3 regions of the Streptosporangium heterodermiicola genome follow, and region 1 is predicted to be linked to each of the others. Evidence: riboswitches for the same ligand, from Rfam matches in the RefSeq annotation. Region 1 holds a riboswitch; each other region holds the start of a gene.
What was found. A riboswitch is a leader RNA that binds a small molecule or an ion and turns the genes downstream of it on or off. The one in region 1 is predicted to bind cyclic di-AMP.
Positions count from the first base shown of each region.

Region 2: it holds a riboswitch for cyclic di-AMP, as region 1 does, so the genes downstream of both, ACSC1Q_RS13335 (hypothetical protein) here and ACSC1Q_RS02935 (C40 family peptidase) in region 1, are expected to answer to the same signal.
Region 3: it holds a riboswitch for cyclic di-AMP, as region 1 does, so the genes downstream of both, ACSC1Q_RS33020 (C40 family peptidase) here and ACSC1Q_RS02935 (C40 family peptidase) in region 1, are expected to answer to the same signal.

Region 1 is NZ_JBPJSR010000001.1:725,744-732,819, forward strand. It holds gene ACSC1Q_RS02915 (AMP-dependent synthetase/ligase) at 1-565, shown strand, start outside; gene ACSC1Q_RS02920 (glycosyltransferase family 4 protein) at 859-1,983, opposite strand; gene ACSC1Q_RS02925 (M48 family metallopeptidase) at 1,980-3,257, opposite strand; gene ACSC1Q_RS02930 (hypothetical protein) at 3,254-4,096, opposite strand; gene ACSC1Q_RS02935 (C40 family peptidase) at 4,323-4,742, opposite strand; cyclic di-AMP (ydaO/yuaA leader) riboswitch at 4,972-5,131, opposite strand; gene ACSC1Q_RS02940 (hypothetical protein) at 5,480-5,653, opposite strand; gene ACSC1Q_RS02945 (C40 family peptidase) at 5,742-6,698, opposite strand; gene ACSC1Q_RS02950 (hypothetical protein) at 6,920-7,076, opposite strand, start outside.
Region 2 is NZ_JBPJSR010000005.1:221,271-228,346, reverse strand. It holds gene ACSC1Q_RS13365 (DUF4032 domain-containing protein) at 1-832, shown strand, start outside; gene ACSC1Q_RS13360 (roadblock/LC7 domain-containing protein) at 977-1,357, shown strand; gene ACSC1Q_RS13355 (hypothetical protein) at 1,362-2,255, shown strand; gene ACSC1Q_RS13350 (roadblock/LC7 domain-containing protein) at 2,332-2,712, shown strand; gene ACSC1Q_RS13345 (hypothetical protein) at 2,725-3,096, shown strand; gene ACSC1Q_RS13340 (alpha/beta fold hydrolase) at 3,216-4,076, opposite strand; gene ACSC1Q_RS13335 (hypothetical protein) at 4,233-5,060, opposite strand; cyclic di-AMP (ydaO/yuaA leader) riboswitch at 5,321-5,471, opposite strand; gene ACSC1Q_RS13330 (DUF4253 domain-containing protein) at 5,814-6,704, opposite strand; gene ACSC1Q_RS13325 (IclR family transcriptional regulator) at 6,962-7,076, shown strand, end outside.
Region 3 is NZ_JBPJSR010000019.1:111,777-118,852, reverse strand. It holds gene lysX (bifunctional lysylphosphatidylglycerol synthetase/lysine--tRNA ligase LysX) at 1-1,109, shown strand, start outside; gene ACSC1Q_RS33025 (helix-turn-helix domain-containing protein) at 2,112-2,312, shown strand; gene ACSC1Q_RS33020 (C40 family peptidase) at 2,499-3,548, opposite strand; cyclic di-AMP (ydaO/yuaA leader) riboswitch at 3,557-3,702, opposite strand; gene ACSC1Q_RS33015 (amino-acid N-acetyltransferase) at 4,159-4,692, shown strand; gene ACSC1Q_RS33010 (RDD family protein) at 4,921-6,024, shown strand.

The DNA.
Region 1 (7,076 bases):
CGGCGAGGTGCTCGTCAAGGGCCGCCACGTCTTCAAGGGCTACTGGAACAACGACGAGGCCACCGCCGAGGCGATCGACGCGGACGGCTGGCTCCACACCGGCGACATCGGCGAGCTCGACAACGACGGCTACCTCCGCATCACCGGGCGCAAGAAGGAGATCATCGTCACCGCCGCGGGCAAGAACGTCGCCCCGGCCCCGATGGAGGACCACATCCGCGCCCACCCGCTGATCAGCCAGGCGATGGTGGTCGGCGACGACAGGCCGTTCGTCGCGGCGCTCATCACGCTCGACGTCGAGGCCCTTGAGCAGTGGAAGACCGCCAACGGCAGGGCGGGGGCGGGCCTCGCCGAGCTCAGCTCCGACCCGGCGATCGTCGCCGAGGTGCAGAAGGCGGTGGACGGCGCCAACAGGTTCGTCTCCAAGGCCGAGCAGATCAAGAAGTTCACCGTCCTCGACATCGACATCAGCGAGGAGAGCGGGCACCTCACCCCGACCCTGAAGATCAAGCGCAACATCGTGATGCGCGACTTCACCAAGCAGGTCGACTCCCTCTACAGCTAGAGCCACGACCTCCACAGCTGGAGCCACGACGGGGGTTCTTCGCGGGCTCCGGACCCGGACGCCCTGGAGCCCGCACGGGCCTCCGCGCGGTTCCGCGAGAGACAGCGGCCGGGAAGTCTCCACGGGCTCCGGACATCCTGAGCCCGCACGGGCCTCCACGCACCTCCGCGAGAGACAACGGCCGGAAGTCTCCACGGGCTACAGAAACCGTGTGAAGCCCGCGCGGGCCTTCACACGGTCGCCTTGCGGCCCCGCGTACCGACACCGGTGCGGGCAGTACGGCTAGGGAACGGCTAGGGAGTCTCCGCGGGCTCCAGGAGGCGGGCGAAGCGGGAGGCGGCGAGGTCCCAGCTCCACTCGCGCGCCGCCCACTCGCGTCCGCGCTCCCCCATCGCCCGCGCCCCTGCCGGGTCCTTGAGCAGGCCGGCCAGGGCCGCGGCGACCTCGTCGGGGCGGGTGCCGTCGACGACCAGGCCGGTCTCCCCGTTCAGCACGGCGTCGGGGGCGCCGCCCGAGGAACCGGCCACCACTGGCAGGCCGCTGGCGGAGGCCTCCAGGTAGACGATGCCGAGCCCCTCCACGTCGACGCCGCCCAGGCGGGTGCGGCACGGCATGGCGAACACGTCGCCCGCGGCGAGGTAGCCGGGCAGCTCCGCCTCGGGCACCGGGCCGGTGATCCTGACCGAGCCGCCCATCGGCCGGGCCAGCCGTTCCAGGGTCCTGCGGTACGGGCCCCCGCCGACGATCAGGAGCACCGCGCCGGGCACCTCCCCGACCACGCCGGGCCAGGCCCGCAGGAGCGTGTCCTGGCCCTTGCGCGGGACCAGCCTGGACAGGCAGACCACCACCGGCCGCTCCCCCAGGCCGAGTTCCTTGCGCACCCGTCCCTCTCCGGCCCCCGGGTGGAACACCGCGGTGTCGACGCCGGGCGCGAGCCGCACCAGCTTGTCCGCGGCCATCACCCGGGCCAGCCGCCGCCGGGTGTACTCTCCCAGGTAGGTGACCACGTCGGCGTCCGCCCCGATCCTGGCGAGCACCCGGCGTCCGGCCGGGATCCCGGCCCAGCCCGCCTCGTGGCCGTGGGTGACCATGACGACGCGACGGGCCCCGGCCTCGCGCATCCTGGGCGCGAGCAGCCCGAGCGGCGCCGCCGCCCCGAAGACCACGGTGTCGCACCCGAACTCGGCGACCAGCCCGGCGGCCCGGCGCGCGACGGCGGGCGTGGGCAGCATCAGCGAGGTCGGGTGCCGCACGACGGGGTACGGCTGGCGCAGGTCGAAGGCCGCGCTGCCGGCCCACCGGGGGGCGTAGACGACGACCGAGCCCGGTGGGCGGCGGGCGACGAGGCCGTACACGAACGACTGGATCCCCCCGGCGCGGGGCGGGAAGTCGTTCGTGACGACCAGCGTGCGGTTCACGGTTCGGGGAGACCGTTCAGCCCGGCCCAGGAACGTGCCAGGGCGATGCGCTGCGGCGTCGTGGGATGAGATGCATAAAGTACATATTCGACCAGATCGGGGGATAAATCCGAAATATTGGTAGCCGCCAGTCGTTTCTGCATGGCGACGAACGTCGCCGGGTCCCTGGTCAGGTCCAGCGCGTGCACGTCCGCGCGGGCCTCGATCTGCCTGCTCACCAGGTTCTGGGCCGGTCCCGACAGGACCGTGGCCAGGCTCAGCAGCCCCATGACCAGGCCCACCGCCCTCGGGTCGCCGAGCGAGGTGACCCCCGTCCCGCGCCGTACGACCCCCGCCGAGGTCACCGCGTAGAGCAGGCACGCCCCGAACGCCGCGCCCAGGCCGCCGACGAGCGTGCCCGACAGCACGTCGCCCGCCTTGGCGTGGCCCAGCTCGTGCGCGACCACCAGCTCCACCTCGTCGGCGGGGGCGCGGAGCAGCGTGTCGTAGACCACGATCCTGCGGGTCGCGCCGAATCCGGAGACGTACGCGTTGAGCGCGGTGGTCCGCCGGGAGGCGTCGGCGACGAGCACGTTCTCGACCGGCACGCCGTCCCTGGCGGCCATGGCGAGCAGGTCGTCGCGAAGCCGCCCCGCCTCCAGCGGCCTGAAGTCGTTGAAGACCGGCTCGATGAGCACCGGGTAGGCGAAGGAGGCGGCCACGGTCAGGACGAACGCCCCGCCCGCCGCGGGGATCCACCAGCGCCGGTAGCGCCGCGCCAGCGCGATCACCGCCAGCACCATGATCGCGTTCAGCGCGGTGCCGATGCCGGTGCTCTTCGCCCGGTCGGCCGCCCAGGCGGGCCAGGCCTGGGTGGACAGCCCGAACTCGCGCAGGTAGCCCTCCGACCACATCCCCAGGGGCCACCGCAGGATCGCCACGGCCACCGACAGCGCCAGCACGCCGAGGAGCGCCCGCAGCCACCACGGCCCCGGCAGCCGGTCGGCGAGCCGCGCGCCCAGCGGGGTGGCCACCAGCACCCCCGCCACGAGCAGCGTCAGGCCGAGCGACAGGTAACCGGGAAGGCTGACCAGCGCGTCGAACGTCTCGGACCTGGTGATCTGCTCGGCGGTGAAGTCGCGGGCCGGATCGGGAACGACGGCCGGGGCCCCCTCGGGCAGCGCCCTCCAGGGCGTGGTGAACGCCACGACCGCCAGCGTGACCACCCCCAGCACGGCCAGCGCCCACCCCGCCGACCGCACGCCCGAGGGCGTGTCCGTCGTGCTCAGCGTCACGTGAGTTCCTTCCTGAGGTAGTCGCGCCAGGCTCCGGTGAACTCGGCCACCGTCAGGCCGAGCGTGCTCCCGACATCGCTACCGTAGAGCCTCACCAGCGCCTTCTCCCCGAAGCGCTCCGCGACGAACCTGCAGGCGAGCCACGCCTCCTCGTACGCCTGCGCGAGCCTCGGCGCGCCGGGGGCGAAGTCGGCCGGGCCGGGGAGCCTGGCGGGCAGGACGCCCGAGCGCACCTCGGCGGCCAGCTCGGCGGCGGCCGTGCGCACCGCGATCCCGGCGTCGCGGTAGCCCGCGTAGTCGGCGAAGCCCTCCGACAGCCACATCGGCACCCGGCCGCCGCGGGTCGCGCCGGTGGCCACGTGGGCGAGCTCGTGGGTGATCACCACGTCCCTGCCGGTCTCGGTGAGCCTGGCGTACCCCGACGGCAGGACGATCACCCGGTCCGCGATCGCCATCGCGGCCAGTCCGTGGGTGCTCCCGGCCCCGGCGAGCGTCGCGGCCTCGGCGTCGGTGGCGGGGAAGAGGATCACCGCGGGGACCGGCCCCCAGATCGCCGCGATCGTCGCGCGGGCCCGGTCGGCCCTCGCCGCCAGATCCCGCAGGACGGCGGCGGGGACGCCGTGCCCGACCACGAGGGAGTGCTCGCCCCCGACGATGACCGCGGCGCCCGGCCACAGGTCGCGAGGGGACGTCCTGGCGCCGTACGAGAGGTGGGAGGCGGGGGTGGGCGGGAGCGGTGCGGCTCCGGCCAGGAGGGGTCCCGTCCCGGCGAACGGACCGGCGCTCATCAGCGCCAGCATCCCGGCGAGCACGGCGCGGCGCCCTTTCGGGACGGACATACGAGCCGATGGTACTCGAACGACATGGAACGGCCCCGGCCCTCCCGCGGGAGGGCCGGGGCCGCTTTTCCGTGCTCAGACAGGCGCTCGGGGCTTGGACAGGTGCTCACGCGCGGATCCCGGATCCCGGATGCCGTACTCACGCCCGGAACCCAGGACTCACGCACGGAACCCGGGCCCGTACGGAGCCTTGGCTCACGCGCGGGTCCCGGGTTCCGGGCGGGGCTCAGGCCCCGGGCCGTACCGCTCCGGCGAAGGCGGACCTGTAGTAGCCCGCCAGCCTCACGACACGGACCGTCTTGCCGCTGCTCGGTGAGTGGACCATCCTGCCCTTGCCGACGTACATGCCGACATGGCCCTTTCCACTGAAGAACAGCAGGTCACCGGGGTGCAACTTGCTCCACGAGACCTTCTTCCTGATCGACCTGTACTGGCTGTGCGTGATCCTGGGAAGGGACACGCCCGCCTTCCGCCAGGCGTATCGGACGAGCCCCGAGCAGTCGAACGCTCCGGGGCCGGAGGCTCCCCACCGGTACGGATCGCCGATCTGCTTCTTGGCCGCCGAGACCGCCTTGCCGGCCCGGACCTTCTGCAGTGCCGCCCTGGTCTTGCTCTTGGCCTTGGTCTTGGACACGGTCTTGGACACGGTCCCGGCCTGAGGGGCGGTCTTCGTGGTGCTCTCGGCCTTCTCGGAAACACCGGCCGCGCTGTTGACCAGTATCTCCGGGGGGCCGTCAGCCGCCGCCTGCGCCGCCGTGGGCCCCAGGGTGACCGCTCCGGCTGAGGCGGTCAGGGTGAGGGCGATGCCGCCGAGGGAAAGGCGGAAAAGGCGTGACAGACGGGGGTTGTGCGGGGTGGTAGACAGGATTTCTCCTTGGGACTTCCACTGATGCCTACCGGGTTAGCTGACGGGTTCGGGCTTGGAAGATGCCCTACGGCGCAAATGCGCCGATTCACCCCTGGCCACGCTGTGCTGGGCCTTTTGGGTCCCCGGTTCCATGCCTCCTGGCTGCATGGATTCGGCGGGCCGCCGTGATGAGCCCTGCCCCCGGCTGGGGGCACGGCGGCCGATTGGATTTCTATAGGGACACCGGCCCGAAGACCGACATTCGCCGCGACGGCGTGGCTTGCACGTCGCGACGCCAGAAGTTACCCCGATCTCCAACTTTCGGCAAAGCATTCGCCAAATCGGATGCCCGGCCAGTCCTATTGATCTTCCCGTTACCCCTGCTTAATGGCTATTTATGCTATTGAGATATGACTCTCGTCACACGAACGGAACCACTCCGACAAATAGCAATTTTTGTAATATTCATCACATCTTCCCGATCGAGGTTTGAACCTCGCGGATGGACCGATCCAGGGCGACCCGGCCGGGCGGTCTCAGCGCCTGACACGCGTGCAGGCGCCGTAGATCGACTGCCGGAAATCCACCTCGGTGATCTCGAACCCGGCGGCGTCGGGCATCGGTTCGAGCAGCCACCCGAAGGTGCCGTACCCGGTGCGCGGATGCTCGGCGTGGTCGTCGCGCGTGCTCGCAGGACAGGAAGCGCTCAAGGGCGGAGAGCCCGTCCTCGCGAGATGCGCCCCTCCGGCGCGAGGCGGGCCGGGACGGCCCGGGAAGGCCGGGGCCCGCCACACGGGGTCAGGGGCGGACGGCTCCGACGATGCGACGGCCGTAGGCGGACAGCGGGACGACCTTGACGACGTCGCCGGTCTGCGGGGCGTGCACGATCTGGCCGTTGCCCGCGTACATGCTGACGTGGCCGAGACCCTCGCTGAAGATGAGGTCGCCCGGCTGGAGCTCGCTCAGCGAGACCTTGCGGCTCGCGCCCCAGCTCCACTGCTCCCAGGTCGTGCGGGGGAGGCTGACCCCCCCGCTGCGCCAGGCGCCCTGGACCAGGCCGGAGCAGTCCCAGCCGCCGGGGCCCGTGCCACCGTACTGGTAGGGCTTGCCGACCTGGGCGAAGGCGAACTGCAGGGCGGCGCGGGCGTTGCCCGAGGCGGAACCGCTGTACTGGATCCCGGAGCTCTCGGGGTTGCCCGTCTTGAAGACGTTGAGCTCGCGCAGGATCTTCGTCTGGGCCCTGACCATCTTGTCGGCCTTGGTCTTCTCCTCGGCCAGGTCGTCACGCGTCTCGTCGGCCTCGGCGAGCGCGTCCTTGGCCTGGTCCCGGCTGGTCCGCAGCGCCTTGGTGGCCTCGTCGAAGGCGCTCAGGGACTGGGCGCGGGAGGTGGACATCTGGTCGGCGGCGGCCAGGCCGCTCAGCAGGGCGCCGGGGTCGGTCTGGTAGATCATGCCTTCCCAGCCGTTGACCACGCCGACCTGGTAGGTGCTGACGGCCATCGTGACGAGCTCCTTGCGCAGCCCGGCGACCTGGTCGTTCTGGCGGGTCAGGTTCTCGTTGAGCGTGCGGTACTTCTTCCTGGCCCGCTTCCACTTCTCCGAGGCCTGGTTGTACTTCTCGACGACCTGGTCGGCCTGCTCGTTGAGCTTCTCCAGCTTCTTCTTGGCCTGGGCGAGTGTCGGCTTCGGCTCGGCGAACGCTCCGCTCACCGGCAGCATCAGCAACGCGAGCGCGAGCCCGGCCGCCACCGGCATCCGAATCAGTCCAACCGGCAAACCCGCCACGGCCACGTCAACGCCTCCCGACTGCACCAGACCTGCGGCGAATAGTACAGAAGAAGTAATGATTGACTCACCTTTTTGCCGGGTTTGCTCCTTAATCGCAGGTGGAAACCTTGACCCGGACCCGGCCCCGGGGGAGACGGGCCCGGCCCGCCCCCGTCACGGGAGGCGGCCCGGCCCGAGTCCCGATCGCGCTACCCGCAGGTGGCGACGTCGCAGATCTTGGCGGTCATCTTCCTGGCGTCGCGCAACTGGACGGTCCAGTCGCTCTTGGTCGGCTTGGCGTACTCGCCCGCCCAGAGGTAGACCAGGACGGCGTTGCCCTTCCTGACCAGCACGCTCCGGTCGCCG
Region 2 (7,076 bases), on a different contig from region 1:
CGACGCCCTGGCCGTGCTGTTCGTACGGCTGCACATCAGCGGCTTCTACTGGGGCGACTGCTCGCTGTCGAACGTCCTGTTCCGCAGGGACGCGGGCTCCTTCGCCGCCTACCTGGTCGACGCCGAGACCGGCGAGCTGCACCCCATGCTCAGCGAGGGCCAGCGGCTGTACGACATCGACGTCGCGCACACCAACATCTTCGGCGAGATGCTCGACCTGGAGGCGGGCGAGCTGCTGCACCCCTCCATCGACCCCGAGCAGGTCGCCGACTCGGTCGTCCGCCGCTACCACCGCCTCTGGGGCGAGCTCACCTCCGACGAGATCATCGACGAGGTCGACTGGCACATGATCGACCAGCGGATCCGCCGGCTGAACTCCCTGGGGTTCGACGTCGCGGAGATGATGGTCCGCCGCAAGGCGGGCACCGGGCGGCTGATCGTCCGGCCCAAGGTCGTCGACGCCGGGCACCACCAGCGCAGGCTGCTGCGGCTGACCGGCCTGGACGTGGAGGAGAACCAGGCCAGGCGCCTCCTCAACGACCTCGACTCCTTCCGCGTGTCGCACGGCCTGCGTCACGAGGACGAGGCGATCGTGGCCCACCGCTGGCTGGCCGAGGTCTTCCAGCCCACGGTGCTGGCCGTGCCCCAGGAGCTGCGGGGCAAGCTGGAGCCCGCCCAGTTCTTCCACGAGGTGCTCGACCACCGCTGGTACATGTCGGAGGAGGCCGGGAACGACGTCGGGCTGCCCGCCGCGGTGAATTCCTATGTGAAGAACATTCTTGTTTTCAAGCCGGACGAAAAGGCACTCATCGCCGACGAACCAACGGGTTGATTTCCACCCGGGGTGTATAACTTCCCACTCGGTTGGGGAATCGTATGCCTTCTCCTATCAAAGCCCTAGTCAGGGAGGTTGGTCTCCGAGTGGTTTCCCTACGCTGACCGGGCGACGCCTGAAGTCGCCAGCGAGGGAGAGCACGTGCTCGGAATCGAAGACTGTCTCACCGAGGTGATGGCCATCCCCGGCGCCCTGGACGCGATCCTCATCGATCAGACCAGCGGGACCGCGGTGGCCACCGGCGGTGCGAGCCGCCACGCCGACGTGGAGAGGTCGGCCGCGGGGCTGAGCGAGACCCTGCGCGCGACGCTCGACGGGCTCGCCTTCGCCTCCCCCGGCGGTACGGTCCGGATCAACGACATGATCGTCACCACGGACGGCGGCCACCATTTACTGCGGCCGCTGGAAACGCCTTTCGACGGTCCCCTGGTCATTTACGTCAGGCTCGATCCCGAACGCTCGAACCTGGCACTCGCCCGCCACCGCCTCCAGGCCCTTTCCGGCCGCCTGATCTCGACGTGAGACCGTGCCGACCGTCGAGAACATCCTCAGCGGGCTCGCCGGCGACCACGCCACCGGCTCCCTGCGGCTCGGCAAGGCGGGGGTCATCTACCTCACCGACGGTCGCGTGACCTACGCCGAGAGCGCGGCCGCCCCCCGGCTGGAGGACCTGCTGGGCGCCTGCCGGGGGATATCCGCCCACGCCCTACGGCAGGCCAGGCAGGCCGCCACCCGGCAGCCGCCGGACCCGCGGCCGTCGGGAGGCGAGCGGCTGGTCGCGCAGGGCCTGCTCACCAGGGGGGAGCTGGAGTTCTGCGTGCTGAGCACGGTGCTCGACGCCGCGTACTTCCTGCTGCAGGCCACCGGGCACCGGCCCAGGTTCCGGCGGGGAGAGCGGCACTGGCTCGGACCGCAGTGGTACTTCGACGCGACCGGCCTGCTCCGGGAGTGCGAGCGGAGGAAGGCGCAGTTGGAACAGACCTGGCCGTCCGCGGAGCTGGACACGCTCCCGGTCGTCCCGCTGGGGCGCATCAGTGCCCAGCGGGTGGTGCTGAGCTCGCTCCAGTGGGAGGTGCTGGTCGGCGCCGACTCCACGTCGACCCCGGCCGACCTGGCGCGCAAGCTGGGCCGTCCCGCGTACTCGGTGCTGCTCGCCGTACGGCAGCTCGCCTCGTCCGGACTGCTCCGCGTCCCGGGGCCCGGTCCGGCCGAGGTTCCCGGGGCCCGCGAGGCCCCCGAGGCCCTTGAAGCTCCCGCGGCCCCGGACCCGCTGCCCAGGCGGACGAGGGGCGCCACGGAGATCCCGGCGGCCGGTACGGGCTCTCCCGGGACGTCGGGGTGGCTTCCCAGGGCGAACGGGGACCCGTCCGACGTCAACCTGCTCATCCGGCTCAGGAACGCATTGGAGGCCATGACTTGAGCGACTTGAGCGACTTGAGCCCGGTCACATGCCGATAAGGCTGCGGACGCTGAAGCTGATCGGAAGGAGGATGCCGGTGGAACTGCGCGAGGAGATACGGCGCGAGATGGCGGCGCTGCGAGAACGCGTACCCGACGTGAACGGGAGCATCGCGTGCAGCGTCGACGGTCTGACGATAGCGAGCGACCTGGAGAGGGACGGCGAGCAGACCGGCGCGCTCTCCTCCGCCGTGCTGGCCCTCAGCCGCCGGATGACGAGCATGGCCGGCAAGGGCGCCTTCGAGGAGACGCTGATCTCCGGCACCAACGGCTACGCGGCGTTCTACGCCGCCGGACCCAAGATCGTCCTCACGGTCCTGGCGCGCCCGGGTACCAACCTCGGGCTGCTCCGGATCGAGGGCCGCAAGACGGCGGCGAGGCTGGCGGCCGTCAGCTCACGCGTATCGATACCCCAGTGATCGGAGACAGCAATGGGCAACATGGACATCTCGCTCAAGGAGATGATGACGATCGACGGCGCCATCGGCTCGGTCGTCGTCGACTACAACAGCGGGATGGCGCTGGGCGCGCTCGGCGGGTCCAAGGACCTCGACCTCCAGGTGGCGGCCGCGGGCAACACCGAGGTCGTCAAGGCCAAGCTGCGGACCATGGAGTCGCTCGGCCTCAAGGACGGCATCGAGGACATCCTCATCACGCTCGGTACGCAGTACCACATCATCCGCCCGATCTCGGGCCGGAGCGGCAAAGGGCTGTTCCTCTACCTGGCTCTCGACCGGAACCGGGCCAACCTCGCGCTCGCGCGGCACGTCCTGCGCGGCATCGAGGAGAAGCTCGAAGTGTGATCCTCCGGTGCGGCCCGCGCCCCGGGAGGCACGGACCGCACCGGAGCCCTCCCCGAGCTTCCCCGGGCCTCCCCGGGCCTCCCCGGGCCGTTCCGGAGCTTCACCTGAAAGGCCGGAGGTCAACGCCCGGAGTCGGCGGCGGTGGTGAGCTCGTCGATCGCGTCGACGAAGGCGGGCCAGAGCTCGGCGGGCAGGTCGTGGCCCATGCCCGGGAAGGTGATCAGCCGGGCGCCGGGGATCGCGTCGGCCGTGGCGATCCCGGCGGGCAGCGGGACGAGCGGGTCGTCCTCCCCGTGCAGCACGAGAGCCGGGACCGCGAGCTCCTTGAGCCGGGGCGCGCGGTCGCCGGAGGCCATGATCGCGGCCACCTGCCTGGCCGTGCCCGCCGGGTCGTACGACCGGTCGTAGCCCAGCCCGGCGATCTCGGCGTTCCACTCCCGGTCGAACGGGTAGCCGGGCGAGCCGACTGCCGCGCAGTTGTCGAGGGCCCGCCGGATCGCGCTCTCGCGGTCGGGCGTGAAGGCCGGCATGAGCACGTCGGGGTCGGTCAGCAGGGCAGCCCCCGGGCTCGGGGTGGACATGATCGAGGTGAGGCTGCGCACCCGGTGCGGGTGGCGGATCGCGAGTGACTGCGCGATCATCCCGCCCATCGAGAGGCCGACCACGTGAGCCGTGTCCCAGCCGAGCGCGTCGAGCAGCCCGGCGGAGTCGTCGGCCATGTCGCCCAGCAGGTAGGGGACCTCTCCGCTCCCGTCGAGGGCGGGCGTCCCCGCCTCGCCCAGGTGGGTGCTCTCGCCGCTGTCGCGGTTGTCGAAACGCACCACGTGGTACCCGCGATCCGCGAGCAGCGCGCAGAACCTCTCGTCCCACTGGATCATCTGGCAACCGAGGCCCGTGATCAGCAGGAGGGGCCGGGCCCCCGGGAAGCCGAAGGTTTCGTAGGCGATCTCGATGCCGTTCGCCGGGGCCCGCAGAGTCATGGCGCTCCTACCGTCCTTGCTGGTTACGCGGGACAGAATGCCATTCGGGGGAAAGCCGGCCACCGGCGGGGTGGGATCTCCCCCGGGAGGGCCATGGCCGGGGCCCCGCCAAAGAGAGTCGGAGCGGGGGAACTCCGGCGGGGCGCGACCTCCGGCTCAGTTCTTCCCGGCGCCGATCCCGGCGGCGCGGGCGCCGGCGACGGCCACGCCCGCCGGGGTGTGCAGGGAGGCGGGCTCGACCATGACCTTGGGCTTGCCGGCCCACGGCCGCACCGCGGCGCTCGCCAGCTGGGTCTGCACGCCTATGCCCAGTTCCTGGGCCTTGGCGAAGACGACCGTCGGGGGCTTGGCCGGGCTGTTGTCCCTGCGGCTCCAGGCGCCGGTGGAGAACGCGACGGGGTGGTTCTTGATCCCCGTACCGCCGCCCCACTTGGTGACCACGTACTTGATGTCGATGTGGCCCATGCCGCCGTTGCCGTCCACGCCGAGCGTGCCGGCGTTGAACGTTCCACCGGTCAGGTCGGCGAAGGTCTTGGCGTCGATGTCGATCATGATGCCCTGGTTCGAGGGCGAGCCGGGACCGCGGTCGCCGACGAAGAACTTGGCCTTCTTGCCCTTGTAGATGAGGTAGCCCTCGGTGAGCAGGGGCCAGCTCGGGCTGGCGATCATGCCCTTCTGCATCGGCCTGCCGCTCGCGGGCAGACCGGTGTCACCGGCCCGGCCGGAGGAGTCGTCCCAGAAGTAGGAGGCCGTGGTCGCGCCCTGGAGGAGGACGGTCTCGGCACTGGCCTTCGCCACGCCGACCTCGGGGTCGGCGGTGGCGGCGAAGCAGGTGGTGGCGGGCAGCGCCAGGGCGACACCGGCGGAGGCGAGGACGCTCGCACCGACCAGGGCGGCGGCCGCGAGACGCTTGCCGCGAGGATTGTCGTTCTGCCAGGTGGACTTGCTCAGGCCGTTCTTGTGCATACCAAAGAAGGGGCGCATGGAGAAAAGGCTCTTTCGCGAGGGAACGGGGCAGCCATGTGCGACACACCGAAGGGGGTGCACTGGCGGGGACGCGCTCGTCGGAAAAGGGGGCGTAGCCGGAATCTCAGGCAATCGCTACGCGGAGCACGATCTGGAAGCTGCCGCGATCGGGGCGGCGAGAGGGTCGGGGGGACGGGGGATGTCGGGGGGAAGAAAAGTCAGGTGGTCGGCACGGACACGGGGTGCACCGACGTGGTGACGCGGTGATCCATGAGGGGATCTCCTCTCCATCTCGTCTACCGGGTTAGCTGACGGGTTCGGGCGGTGGAGTTGCCCTATCGCCGCGCGGTCGCGGCGGATTCACCCCGGAAAAGTGGTTCCCCGGCTCCGGAGCCCGTAGGGGCCCTCGGGATTCGACGTCGGCCGGCCGCTCCCTCTTGTGAAGGGCAGGTCGCCTACCGATAACTGTGGACACTACCCACCAAAACCGGACAAAGCAAAGCAAACACCATGAAAACCCCAGAAGATCTACCTACAACCTTCAAGGAAGCCTCATCGATCGCCCCATCAGGCCAACAACCGTCCTACCAGCACGGATGTCTCCCCCATGTCGAGGATCGCCTCCGGAACCCCGCCCCGGCCCCGTTTCCGGGCCTCATCCCGGGACGTCGCGCCCACGGGTCCCGTACGGGGGGAATCACGCCTCGCGGGTCGAGCCCACACCGGCCGATCCCCGTCCCGGGACACCACGCCCGCCGGGCCCCGCCCCGTTCAGTCCCACCAGAACGACCAGGCGTTCCTGCCCTTGATCTGCTCGGCGTAGTCGATGAGGTTCCCCGCCCCCTGGATGATGCTGTCGGGGCAGAACGTCCAGTGCTCAGCGGCGACGTGCAGGGCGTGCTCCGAGGTCGTCGGGGGCGCGGCGACGCTGAGGTCGAGGGTGTTGAAGCCCATCCCGACCACCCGTACCCCGAACCTGTCCTCCCAGCTCCGCACGACGGCCGCGAGCGGGACCATCCACTCGTTGTGGTTCAGGGCGCCCTGCCAGCCCATGACGGCGAGGGCGTCGGCCCCGCGCTCGACCGCGACGAGCCCGAGCGGGGTCCTGCGCTCGGCCACCAGACCGGCGTACCAGTCGGCGACCACGCCGGGATCGGCGGCGAGCCTGCCCGAGGGGGCCGGTCCCGGACACTCGGGACCGAAGGGGTCGAGCAGCTCCAGCTGGTCGGCGTTGGCCCTGGCGATCCAGTCGGACCACACCTCGGCCATGAACGCGGCGGCGTGGTAGTTGTCGATCTGCCCGGCCGTGTCCGGGGCGATCTGGCCGGCCGACCAGGGCTGGACGGAGTCCTCAAGCAGCACCGGCCACAGGCCCGACCGCTCGTGCTGGGCCCTCAGCCGGGCCCAGTACTCGCCGGAGACCGCCACCTCGCTGAGCCAGAACGCCGGACGGCGACGGACGGCGAGCTGAGCGTAACCGGGGTCGGGCCACACCACGTCCCCCGGCGGCAGCTCCACCGAGAGCCTCCTGCCCGCGCCCTCCCCGGTCCCGTCGCCGCCCTCGCTCCCGTCTGCCCTGTCGGCTCCGTTGGCCCTGTCGGCTTCGTCGGCGAACAGCTGGCCCAGAACTGGCGGAAGTCGCTCGCTCTCGCAATCGCTCATCTCTACCGATCCGATCCTGACCACGGACCAATTTTGGCCTGTCAACCACCCCGAGGGACAGTTCTGCCCTGGTCCAGGCAAAAATTATCGGTATCGCGGAGAACGGAACCGGGTGGGTACCCACCCTCCGCCGCCCTGCCCGGCTGTACGCGATTTGTTGTGCAGTGCAGAACGTTGTGCTGCAAAGTCGCCATGGAGCGGCGTACTCGCCTACCTTGACCAGGTATTCGATTGCCGGATCACAATGGGAATCCGCGATGAGTGAGCCCGCTCCCGAACGCAACCAGTCCGCCTCGCTCCGACGCGCCCTCGCCGTTCTCGCGCACGTGCGCGACCACGCGGGCGCGGGCCACGGCCTGTCGCTCACCCGGC
Region 3 (7,076 bases), on a different contig from region 1:
TGTCCATCCTCGCCGACCGCTGGGCGATCACGTCGAAGTGCCTGCGCCCGCTGCCGGAGAAGCACCTCGGGCTCACCGACCCCGAGGCGCGGGTCCGCCAGCGCTACGTCGACCTCATCGTCAACGACGAGGCCAGGAAGATGGCCCTCACCCGCAGCGCCGTGGTCAGGGCCGTCCGCGACTTCTGGCACGAGGAGGGCTACCTGGAGGTCGAGACGCCGATGCTCCAGCCGATCCACGGCGGAGCCACGGCCAGGCCCTTCAAGACCCACATCAACGCGTACGACATGGAGCTCTACCTCCGCATCGCGATCGAGCTCTACCTCAAGCGGCTGGTGGTCGGCGGGCTGGAGAAGGTCTTCGAGATCAACCGCAACTTCCGCAACGAGGGCGCGGACTCCACCCACAACCCCGAGTTCACGATGCTGGAAGCGTACGGCACGTATCTCGACTACAACGACATCGCCGACCTGACCCAGCGGATGATCCAGAAGGCCGTGCTGGCCGCTCTCGGCCACTCCGTGGTCGTCCACGAGGGCCAGGAGATCGACCTCGGCCTGGCGAAGTGGCCGCGGATCACCCTGTACGGATCGGTCTCCGAGGCTCTGGGCGAGGAGGTCACCACCGAGACGCCCCTGGAGCACGTCCGCAAGCTCGCGGACGCGCGGGAGATCCACTGGGACGCCAAGTGGGGCCAGGGCAAGCTGGTCCAGGAGATCTTCGAGGCCCTCGTCGAGCACACGCTCGTCCAGCCCACGTTCGTCATGGACTATCCGCTGGAGACCTCCCCGCTGGCCCGCGTCCACCGGGACAACCCGCTCCTCACCGAGAAGTGGGACCTGATCGGCTTCGGCACCGAGCTGGGCACCGGCTACTCGGAGCTGAACGACCCGATCGAGCAGCGCCGCCGTCTCACCGAGCAGTCCATGCTCGCCGCGGGCGGCGACGTCGAGGCCATGCAGCTTGACGAGGACTTCCTCACGGCCCTGGAATATGCGATGCCGCCCACCGGCGGCATGGGGCTCGGCATCGACCGCCTCATCATGGCCTTCACCGGCAGGAACATCCGCGAGACCATCCTGTTCCCGCTGGTCAAGCCGACCGCCTGAGCCCGTCGGGGCGGTGCGGAAGGACGTTCTCCCGGTACGGTGGCGCCGGGCCCCGCAGCCGGGCCCGGCGCCACCGCCATGAGAGGCCGCGTCGCCGCGTCGCCTCGTCGCTTCGGCACCGGGCCCGGCCCGCCGCCGTCACGACGCGGTCCCGCACCGGGGGCGCGTACCAGGGGGCGAACCGGAGCCGTGAGCCGCGCGCGACCGGGTCGCGGCGAAGTCCGGTTCCCCGATAGTCTCCGGGCCGTCTCCATCGCCCCCGTCGCCCCCGGGCCCTTCCTCGCGGAAACACCCCGGGGCTCCGGGGCGAGGCGCCCTCGGGGATCCCCGAGGATCGGGGTGGGGCCTCGTGGAAGCGTCCCAAGGCGCCGAGGCCGACCCGGCGGGTGGGAAATGCCGGCCGGGCTCATGGTTCCGCGCAATGTTTGACGCATTTCCGTACGGTGCAGAAATCCCTTTCCAGTATGTCCAATATCGCCCGGGCATCCTGTCGCCGTCACGTGGTACTTCGCGAATGCCGCAAAGCTGCACGCTTGACCCTCACATTTCCGCGTTTTTCATGGTGTGTCGTCAAGGTGGCAGGGGCATGGTTGTCGGAGAGCGTCGGGAAGAGATCAATTTTTTCCGAGAAATGCGGGCGGGCCGGATCCCGAGGGGGCGGCTTCGGAGTGCCCGGCGGGACGGCGGTTCCGGCGAAACCTTGTTCTGCCAGGACTTCGTTCGCCGCAGCCAGGGGGTGCTTGCCGGCTCGTGCCTGCGCTCGATCATGACATAGCCGCAAAGGCACTGACATATCATGAGTACTTCACGTAGCGCCTGCTATGTCAATACTGGACGCACGCTATGAAGAGTGGAACTTGACGACCTTTGAACAAGGCGTTTACCGTTCCTGGCGGACGGTATTCATTTCCGGCGTCTCGCGCCCGGTTTCCAGAGTGGGGGGAGTGACTCTTGATGGCATATCCAGAAGTGGATTCACGCCATGGCGACAGCCCCCTGGGCATGAGCGATATCGGTCTCAGCGACGACGACCTCGTGCTGCTGGCTGAGCTCGCCAAGGGTGTCACCGTCGATCGGGTGGGGCGTCGCCTCGACATCAGCGGCCGGACGGTCAGACGCAGGCTCAGAGGCATCTGCGACCGCATCGGCGTCGCCACGGCGATCGAGGCCGTGGCCTGGGCAGCTCGTCGCCGCCTGATCTGACACACCGCACGCGTGTCCGGCAGGTCGGGCCGGACACGCGTGCGGGCTGACACGCGTGCGACCCGGCCCGGCCGTACGTGGGTCCGATCGCGGTTCCTCCCGCGAGCACGCGCTCCGGGCCCCGCGGCCCCGGCCCGGCCGTACGCGAATCCGACGCGGATCCGATCGTCGGCGCCGGTTGCCGGTTCAGGCGGCGATGCGGACGCCTCCGGCGAAGGGCCGGTTGTCGATCGTGGCGATGTGGACGACGTCACCCGTCTGGGGCGCGTGGACCATCAGGCCCGCGCCGATGTAGATCCCGACGTGGTGCAGGTCGCTGTAGAAGAAGACGAGGTCACCGGGGCGCAGTTCGTTCCTGGTGACGTGGGTGCCCGCGGTCCACTGGTCGCCGGTGTAGTGCGGCAGGCTGATGCCGACCTTCTGGTAGGCCCACATGACCAGGCCGGAGCAGTCGAAGCCGTTGGGACCCTCGGCGCCCCAGACGTACGGCTTCAGCTGCTGGGTGAGCGCCCAGCGGGTGGCCTCCGCGGCCTTGCCGCTGCCCACGATGGGCACGTTCGTCCTCACCCGGGCGCCCCTGTTGCCGACGGCCCTGGCGCGCACCTCGCTGAACAGGTCGCTCTCGACCCGGTCGACCAGCCGCTCGATCTTGGTCCGGTTGCCGTCGATCTCCGCCAGGATCTTCTTGACCTCCGCGGTCCTGGCCTTGGCTCCGGCCTGGGCCCGCTCGGCGGCCTCGATCGCCCGGCTCACCTGGGCGACCTCCTCGCTCTGCTGCTGCTGGAGCGCGTAGTTGGTGGTCGCCTGGTCGAGGAAGGTGTCGGGATCGGTGGCCTGCGTGAAGACGAGCCCCGAGTTCAGGCCGCCCGACATGTAGGTGCTCTGCGCGAGGAGGGTCGCCTTGGTGCGGCGGGCCGCCAGCTCGGACTCGCTCGACGCGAGGGTCTTCTTGGCGCTCTCTGCGGCCCTCTGGGCCTGCCTGAGCTTGACCCGCTCGCCGTTGTAGCGCTCCGCGAGGGTGCCGATCTCCTGGTGCAGCTTCTCCGCCTGTTTGGCCAGCTGCTGGAGGCTGGGCTCGGGGTCCGCGGTGGCCGCCACCAGCGGGGTGCCGAGGGTCAGGGTGGCGAATACCAGGCCGACGACCGCCATGCGACGGCGCAGCCCTCGTGGCGCGCGCTCTCGGCAGCGGGTGTCGTGACCCGCGTGCTCTCCTCCGTGGTCGCGCGTGCGCTTCACCAACAGGCTCCTTCTCCTCGGCCGCCTACCGGGTTAGCTGACGGGTTCGGGCCGGAGGCAGCCCTACCGGGTGCGCCGGTGGCACTCGGATTCACCCCGGAGGACGTGGTGGGTCCCCGGTTCCCTGCGTGGGGGGATTCGGCGGGTCAGGCTTTTTACGTCTCTGACATCGAGCACGGAGATTAGTGCACCTGTGGTTCCTGCTCAACCAGAACTGCGAATTCAGTAGAGGTTTCGCAACTGAGGTGTCACGAAAAGATCACACCTCAATATGATCAACATGGCCATTACGCTGCCTTTGCCTCCCGTGTGACGGGTGTGATGGAGGTCTTCCCAGGTCCGGGACCGTGCCAAAGGTGAGTTGCGGCACACGGGAGGCGCCGTGCACCGAGCGTGGTAAAGCGACTGCCAAGGGTCACGTGCGGCCTGCGAGCTGGGAGTTAAGGAGGAGCCGTAATTGAAGACCCGTGAGGACGTACGCTGAACGGTCATGGAGCAGCTTGCTGAGCATTCTCCCGTGCCGGTCATTCACGCCCCCGGCGACGGGGAGCGGCGCGCCGAATCCGCGGGGGCGGAGCGAGGTTCGCCCGGGCCGGGGACGGGTTCCGAGATCACGGTCCGCCGCGCCCGCACCCAGGACGTCCGGGCCGTCAGGCGGCTCGTCGACACCTACGGCGGCGTCGGCCGGCGCCTGCTGGAGAAGGCCACCGTCACCCTGTACGAGCACGTCCAGGAGTTCTGGGTCGCCACCGACGCGGAGGGGGAGGTGATCGGCTGCGGGGCCCTTCACGTCCTCTGGGAGGATCTGGCCGAGATCCGCACCGTCGCCGTCGATCCGACCCGCAGAGGAATGGGGATCGGCCACCGGATCGTCTCCGCGCTCATTCGCACGGCCGCCGAGCTGGGCCTGCGCCGGGTCTTCTGCCTGACCTTCGAGGTCGACTTCTTCGCCCGGCACGGATTCCGGGAGATCCAGGGCACGCCCGTCGCCCCGGAGGTCTACGCCGAACTTCTCGCCTCCTACGACGAGGGTGTGGCGGAGTTCCTCGACCTGGAACACGTCAAGCCCAACACCTTGGGAAACACCCGGATGCTGCTGCATCTGACACGGGAGCCAGACTCTGATGACTTTAGAGCTGACTGATCGGAAAGGTGACTGTTGATACCTATGTCGATACCTTGTGCAGCAGCATGCATGTGCGTCTGACATTTGCCACATGCGCAGTCTAAGTGAGGTGACGCGGTGAGCACCGGACAGCCGCCGTATCCACAGGATGATCCCGACCGCGATCGCACACCGTCGGGGCAGCCGGATTACGGACAGCACAACGCGGGTCGAGGCCCTGGCGGACTCGACCCCGACGTGACAGTCGTGGGGTACAGGTCGGAGGCCTCACAGCCGAACACCGGCCCCGGACAGAGCCAGCCCGGATACGGCCAGCAGGGCTACGGGCAGCAGGGCTACGGCCAGCAGCCCGACTACGGCCAGCAGGGTGGGTACGGCCAGCAGCAGGGTTACGGCCAGCAGCAGGGCGGGACCGGCGCGTACGGGCAGCAGCCCGGCTACGGCCAGCAGTCCTCCCACGAGCAGCAGGGCTACGGCCAGCAGCAGGGGTACGGGCAGCAGGGCGGGACCGGCGCGTACGGCCAGCAGCCCGGCTACGGCCAGCAGGGTTACGGCCAGCAGTCCTCCCACGAGCAGCAGGGCTACGGCCAGCAGCAGGGGTACGGGCAGCAGGGCGGGACCGGCGCGTACGGCCAGCAGCAGGGCTACGGTCAGCAGCCCGACTACGGGCAGAAGCAATCCCAGCCCGGTTACGGTCAGCAGCCCGACTACGGTCAGCAGCAGTACGGCCAGCAGCAGGGCTACGGCCAGCAGCCCGACTACGGGCAGCAGGGCTACGGCCAGCAGCAGCCCGCGTACGGGCAGCAGGGCTACGGCCAGCCGTACGGCGGTCCTCCCGGGGCCCCCGCCCCGCTCGCCGAGTGGTGGCAGCGCCTGCTGGCGAGGATCGTCGACGGGATCATCCTGGCGATCCCGTTGTTCATCATCACCGCGGTGCTGACCGCCGTTCTCGTGACGCAGGCGAACTTCAACACCGAGACGGGCGCCTTCACGGAGCCGGGCGGCGTGTTCCTCGCCAGCCTGCTCACCGCCCTGATCACCGGGGCGATCTACATCGCCTACGAGTTCTTCATGCTCACCCGGGGCGGGCAGACGGTCGGCAAGATGGTCATGGGCATCAAGGTCGTGCCGGTCGGCGGCGCCCTGCCGCCCGGCGGGCTCAGCTCCGACGTGGCGCTCAAGCGCGCCGGAGTGATCTTCGGTCCGCAGCTCCTGAGCTGGGTCCCGTTCTTGAACTACGTGGCCAACATCTTCTCCCTGGTGAACGTTCTGTGGCTGCTGTGGGACAAGCCGCTGCAGCAGGCCCTGCACGACAAGGTGGCCGGAACGGTCGTCGTCAAGATCAAGTAGTTCCCTGAATAACGGGGCCGGCGGTTGAACCGCCGGCCCCGTTTTCGCGTGCGGGCGAGAAAACGAGGGGCCTTAGGGGCTCCGTATGGGTCCAGGGGTCCACGGCCACGGAAGCGCAAAACCATTTGCCGCGCCCTGAGCAACGCGGGGGAACTTATGACCGAGTCTCGCCCCGCTCGCCGGAATATTCGCGTACGGTGCCCACAACGGGCTCACCGGCGCCTGTGGGTCCCCTATGAGGCGTCAATGCCGGATCCGCCGCCGTCGGGGGTTCGCGCACTACTCACCGAATGGTCTGCCCGGCGTGCCTCCGGCATCCTCGGCGATCCCGTGCCGGATTCTCTTCTTCGCCTTCCGTCGCGCGTTCAGGACAGCCGGTGAAGGCCTTCTTACGGACCCGGATCGGGGGCGCGTGGTGTTGGCGGGGTTGTCCGGGGGACTCATCGTGTTTGGTGGTTATACGGTCTACGACTATGTACTCCGTGCCAGAGCGGGTCGTACTCTTGGCAAGAAAGTGTTGAAGATCCGTCTTGTTCCATACGCTTGCGTCACATCGGCCCACACCGGGGTGATGAAGCGAGCGGCTCTCCGTCCGGGTGTTCCGTCAACGGCGGGCATTCCCGTGATGAACCCGCTCGCGGCGATCTCCGGTTCCATGGCGAGGTGCCGTTCGTCCCGGCGGGCAGGCCCCTTCATCAGCGGTTTCGGCGCGAGGAGGCCGACGGCGCGGCGGCCGGGAACCCCGCGGGCATTGGTATTACGGAGACGGCGATGATCACCTGATCGCCCTGTCGGTTTTTCCTCACGGCTTTACGGCCGCAACCGGTAAGGCGGCTGGAGAGAAGCATTAGGCTGGAGAGAGACGGACATGGTCGCCCCTGCTGACGCACGTCGCCGGCCGGTGGCGCTATGGTCATCTGTGGGCGGTTCCAGACCGATCGGGCGTGCCTGCGCGACCCGGGAGTCGCCGCCACATTTCCATGGTCCCCAGAAAGCCACCCACGGTGCGGAGCGAGGACGAATGTACGACGTATTGTCCGCGTTGATACCCC